Linked DNA regions of Agarilytica rhodophyticola. The protein of the gene in region 1 interacts with the protein of each later gene in a pairwise test. Links are inferred from orthologs where the notes say so. Each region holds a gene or a part of one and is shown on either strand. Other genes may lie near its edges.

What was found.
Region 2: the proteins of BVC89_RS09840 (region 1) and grxD interact in binary tests that used the Escherichia coli proteins (3 or more experiments, as listed by UniProt). The link is inferred for Agarilytica rhodophyticola from one-to-one orthologs.

Annotation. Positions count from the first base shown.
Region 1 is NZ_CP020038.1:2,323,362-2,326,202, reverse strand. The notes cover bases 6-2,767. They hold BVC89_RS09840 (BolA/IbaG family iron-sulfur metabolism protein), read right to left. Parts: upstream 1,666-2,767; coding sequence 1,345-1,665; downstream 6-1,344. Other genes in these bases: pyk (pyruvate kinase), read right to left, coding at 2,353-2,767; BVC89_RS09835 (hypothetical protein), read left to right, coding at 1,947-2,180; trhO (oxygen-dependent tRNA uridine(34) hydroxylase TrhO), read right to left, coding at 309-1,256; BVC89_RS09850 (TetR/AcrR family transcriptional regulator), read right to left, coding at 6-61. Also shown: more of BVC89_RS09850, read right to left, coding at 1-5; more of pyk, read right to left, coding at 2,768-2,841. UniProt on the Escherichia coli protein: Transcriptional regulator that plays an important role in general stress response. Has many effects on cell morphology, cell growth and cell division. Acts by regulating the transcription of many genes, including dacA (PBP-5), dacC (PBP-6), ampC and mreB.
Region 2 is NZ_CP020038.1:5,643,848-5,646,774, forward strand. Bases 80-2,927 are described here. They hold grxD (Grx4 family monothiol glutaredoxin), read right to left. Parts: upstream 1,748-2,927; coding sequence 1,412-1,747; downstream 80-1,411. Other genes in these bases: BVC89_RS23430 (serine/threonine-protein kinase), read right to left, coding at 80-1,103; BVC89_RS23440 (acetylornithine transaminase), read left to right, coding at 2,238-2,927. Also shown: more of BVC89_RS23430, read right to left, coding at 1-79. UniProt on the Escherichia coli protein: Monothiol glutaredoxin involved in the biogenesis of iron-sulfur clusters.

The DNA.
Region 1 (2,841 bases):
CATCAGCAGTGATATTCAAAATATGTTGACGCGTTAGTTCTGAATCTCGAGACTGAGCCATATAGCTTACTTATGTTTCCTACTATTTACTGCATAGTGTCGTATTAATACTCTCTCAGCACGAGAGAACGGCGTGATTAATTACAATTAAAAGAAAGACTAACAGACCGACCGGTCTGTTGGCAAGAAAATATATTGAAAGTGCATGAGATCTAAAAAGCGCAACTAACGCTATAAAGATACCTATAGAGAGATGCGACTTCCAGAAAAGCCCTTATCCAGAGTCTATTCGTTTTAGATTTTAGATTTTAACCTTTCGCACTTCTAACTTGGCGCCCAGGAGGTGGGGCGCCAATATGAAGTTGGTTACGGGACTTAGCAAGCTGCATCTGTTTTTGTCGTTCAGAAAAACGAGCATGCTGTTCAGGCGTCTGCTTATCAAAGCAACGCGGGCAAGCAACACCTTCCATATATTTGTCTGACAACTTTTCTTCTTCTGTGATAGGGTGACGACAACCATGACATTGATCATATTGTCCTTTCTCAAGATCGTGATTTACCGATACACGGTTATCAAAAACGAAGCATTCTCCTTTCCACATACTTTCACTTGCGGGAACTTCTTCGAGGTACTTTAAGATACCACCTTCTAAATGGAAGACCTCATCAAAGCCCTGCTCTTTGAGATAAGCTGTCGACTTTTCGCAGCGAATGCCTCCAGTGCAAAACATTGCCACTTTCTTGTTTTTTTGAGGGTCTAAATGGTTGGCGACATAGGCGGGAAATTCACGAAACGTCTCAGTTTCGGGGTTTATGGCATTTTCAAATGTCCCAATATCGTATTCATAGTAGTTACGAGTATCGACAACAGTGACATCTGGATCACTAATCAATGCATTCCAATCCTTAGGCTTAACATAAGTGCCGACAATTTTATTAGGGTCGACAGATTCGACCCCCATGGTGACGATTTCTTTCTTAAGTTTTACTTTCATTCGGTAAAACGCTTGCTCATCGTCATGTGATTCTTTGTAAACAATATCAGCCAAACGAGGATCGTTCTTAAGATACGCTAACACCGCATCAATCCCTTCTCTGGAACCAGCAATAGTGCCATTGATACCTTCATTGGCTAATAGCAATGTGCCTTTAATACCATTTTCAGCACAAAAATTTAGCAAAGGTTCACGCATTTCACGGTAGTCTGGGAGAGAGACAAATTTATATAAAGCACATATAACTAAGGGGTGGGTCATTAGATTAACTCAAAAACTATAATTTGGTGAAAAATGGAGCACGATTCTAAAGGATACTACGACGAAACACCAAACATGTTGAGATATATCAACTATTACTCTTACTGCCACCGAGGCAAGCAGGAGAATCCGGAACATTGCCATGTTCAGACCATTCCTTAACAGAATAGAGGTGCAGAGCAAGCGCGTGGACGCTGCCAGATAGCTCTTCTTGCAGAATAGAATAGACATTTTGGTGGCGTTTAACAGCTCGTAGTTCATCAAACGATGAGGACACCATAACCACTTTAAAGTGAGTTTGGGCATTTTGCGGCACATTGTGGCCGTGGCTTTCATCCACAACGCTAATGTATGTAGGTTTCAGTTGCTGCTGCAGCTTTTGCTCGATTCTATCTCGCATCTCGCTCATGGGTAATTCCTCATTAGTATTAAAACTCCTAAACATAGATCGACTTTGATTATGTTCTTATGGTATAAGTTCATAGTTCGATATATTTGCAGAAAAACTAAGCAAACATGTATACAAAAGAGACTTTGTCTGATTTAACTCAAGTATTGCTCTTGTATGATGGTTTACTGTTGAGAATTAGTTTATAGAAATCATCTGTAATATATGTAAAAAATACGTAACATATTGATTGTAAATGTTTACATTTCACCCATAGCTAATAAAGTAAAAGGCCTAGCGGAATGACACAAAAATTAGTATTTGTTAATAGGCGACGGGGCACAGACCGGAGATTTGACCTCGACCCTTGCAAAAATATTGCTGCTGATCTGTATCATAGGAAGCGCCGCAAATCTGCTGAAAGACGTAACCTAACTCGCTCCCTAATCGATGATTACTATGCTTATATGCAAAAAACCATCGAGCAAACACAGATGAAGTCAAAATCTCAAACCAGTAACACACAAAATACTTAAATATTTACAATCAGCAGACTTAACTTCGTAAAGCAGAGTATGCTGTATATTGATGATGCTACAGCTAGCTATCGAGCAGTAACTAGCGACAAACACCGAAATACAAAGGGAGGCTATTAACAGCCTCCCTTTGTATATGGATAGAACGCCAGCGACATAAGACAGCGCTTAATTAGGCAATATATTGCCCCACCTGAAGAATCTTCATCGTATTGGTGCCGCCCAGCTCGTTAACATCACCTTTGGATAAGATAATCAGATCACCATCTTGTACAATTTCCTGACGGCGCAATTCTTCAACCGCCCCACGGTTTATCTCCGCAGAAGGAATACTACGATTATCAAACAACACCGTTTGTACACCTCGGAATAACGCAGCTCGTCGCAAGGTGGCGGTATCGTGAGAAAATGCAAAAATAGGTAAGCGTGTACCACAGCGAGACATCAATAAAGGTGTCGACCCTGTTTCGGTAAGTGCTGCTATACCTCTTATACCCTTCAATTTATCTGCCGTATACATAGTCGCCAAAGCAATTGATTCATTGATCGCCTTGCCACCCTCTTCATCAGGTGTCACTCTGGTTTCCGCCTGAGGTTGTTTTTCTGCACCGATAATCACACGCACCATGGCCTCAACGGTTTGCACTGGAAACTTACCTGC
Region 2 (2,927 bases), 3.3 Mb from region 1 along the record:
TCACCCATTACGTGACTCAACCAGGGCTCGAATAGTTCAGGCTTTTTAAAATGGGTAAAAACCACTATCACCGACATAACAAATATAGCGGCTACAAACCAAGGCAGAACAGCTTTCTTTTCATCGTTCAGGTTTTCATTGGCAACATTGTAGTCAGGAAAAGCATCCACCATACTAATGTGGTCATCATCGACTTCAAAAGCCTCAGCCTTCTCATCACCAGTATGGCTAAGAGTTGTCATTTCCTCGTCTGCATTGCTACGAGCCACCGACGCTTGTAGAGCAAACGTGGCTGCATGCTCAATGGTATCAATATCGATGCTTTCTAAGTCGGCCATTAATGCTTTAGCGTTCTGATAACGTTTATTCACATCCTTCGCCATCATCTGATCGAGGATAGGCTGCAGACCTGCATATATTTTAGGGAGTGTCGGAACAGGCTCGGTAATGTGTTTAATACCAATAGCTACGGCGGACTCAGCATCATATGGTACTTTTCCAGCCAACACTTTATAAAACACTACGCCTAAACTATAAATATCAGAACGAGAATCTACATTTTTGCCCTTCGCTTGCTCCGGGCTCATATAGTGAGGTGTGCCAATCGCAGTGCCAACTTGAGTCACCATGGTATCGGACTCCGCTGTGCGTGCGATACCGAAATCCATAAGTACGGCACGCCCATCCGACGAATGGAACATAATGTTTTCTGGCTTTATATCGCGATGCACATAGCCTTTACCACCGGCGTAATCCAGGGCCTTGGTTATATCCTTAATCATTTCCATTTTTTCGCGCAGACTTAAGCGCCGCCCCACATGCTTTAAGTCTTTGCCATCTATATATTCCATTGAGAGATAGCAATAGCCGTCATGCATTCCAACATCGTGAACCGTCACGATATTGGGATGCACCAGCTTACTCACAATTTTTGCCTCACGAAAAAAACGCTGGCCAAAATTGGGATCTTCAGCTAAAGCCTTCGACATCACTTTAAGCGCGACTTCGCGCTCAAAGATTTCTTGTACCGCAAGATATACAGTCGCCATACCACCACGGCCAAGAGTACGAAGAATTTTATATCCAGGAATATTCAGCGACATCAAGGGCTACCAAATTATCTGCTTGGGCATAAATGTCATAGATTTAATCAAAAGCACCGTAGTTATAAAACGTGTAGAAAAAAACCCGCCGTGAACAGCTGGCAGTTATAGGTAAAATAATAGCTTAAAAGCCACGTGCTTTAGTAGCCCACACATTAAACTGGCAACCTTGAATGCAGTTATTGTTTCTTTTTTATACCAAACAGACAACTCAACGGCATATTTTGAACAAAATACAGACAAGGCTTGGACTAAATATAGGATATGAACCTAGGCACTAGCGAATATGCATCGTGCCTGAAGCTACGTTATGAATTGTTATCAGAGCTTTCAATATCGACTGAATCGATTAGTGTTTTGAGTTCACCATTTTCATACATCTCAGTAATAATGTCACAGCCACCGACTAATTCACCATTTACCCAAAGCTGTGGAAAGGTTGGCCAATTTGCGTACTTTGGTAAGTTAGTTCGGATATCAGGGTTAGATAGAATATCAACATAGGCAAAGCGCTGGCCGCACGCCATAATTGCTTGGGTAGCTCTTTGTGAAAAACCGCACTGGGGGGCATTTGGAGACCCTTTCATGTAAAGGATGATAGGGTTTTCTTCGATTTGTTTCTTGATAGTATCCATGATGTCCATGGTGGCAAAACCTCGCTTATTACTCGTATCTCGGTTTGTTTAGCTATTTGTTTGACTATATATGTAGCATTTGCGCTACTTACGTTTGCAAAATTTACAATTTTATTTTCGTACAACAAAAACCGAGCTATTTACTCAACTATTCGCCATTCTATCCTAGCTTAGGCGTTTAGTTAAAGAAAATTATTCCTACAAATACGGCTGTCTGAGAAATAACAACTAAATAAGGCAATTCATTAAGCGTCAGCTACCTGAACGGTAATACTCTCTAGTCGCTGGACAACATAGCAATCTATGCTTCAACGCTTTGAAAAATCTGCATTTATTTATAGAATGCTGAATAAACTCAATAGCGGCTTCGGTTATTTGTTGCAGCTTAGTTGCTGCTATGGCAAATCTTTTGAAACAATTTTTATATCTTATGTAACTTGTATAACTTATGTAAGACCGACATAACGCACGTAAATAATACGTAAAATAGGAGCAATACATGTCAGGATCTGCGCTTATTAATACCTATGGTGAGCGAGACATCACGCTAGTCAGAGGCGACGGTGCCTATGTATGGGACAGCGAAGGTAAGCGCTATCTTGATGCCGTAGCCGGCATTGCCGTATGCGGTCTTGGCCATAATCATCCCAAAGTCACCGACGCAATTTGTCAACAAGCCAAAACCCTTATCCACTGTTCTAATTTGTACAATATCGAACCTCAACAGCGACTGGGAAAAGCGCTTATCGATATATCAGGTATGGACAAAGTCTTCTTTTCTAACTCAGGCGCAGAAGCCAATGAGGCAGCAATAAAGATTGCTCGTAAATACGGCCAAGAGCGCGGTATCGGATCACCCGAGATCATCACCACCACCGGGAGCTTTCATGGCAGAACAATGGCGACGCTAACCGCCACCGGCAATCCAAAAGTTAAGCAAGGATTTGCTCCCCTACTCTCAGGCTTTACACACGTTCCCTATAACAATCTAGCGGCAGTCAAAGAAGTCGCCAATGCTAATACTGTGGCAGTTATGGTGGAACCGGTGCAAGGCGAAGGCGGTGTTCATGTGCCAGATGAAGACTATCTCAAAGATTTACGCTCACTCTGCGACCAGAATAACTGGCTTCTAATTATCGATGAGATTCAAACAGGTAATGGCCGCACAGGTAAGTATTTCGCCTGTCAG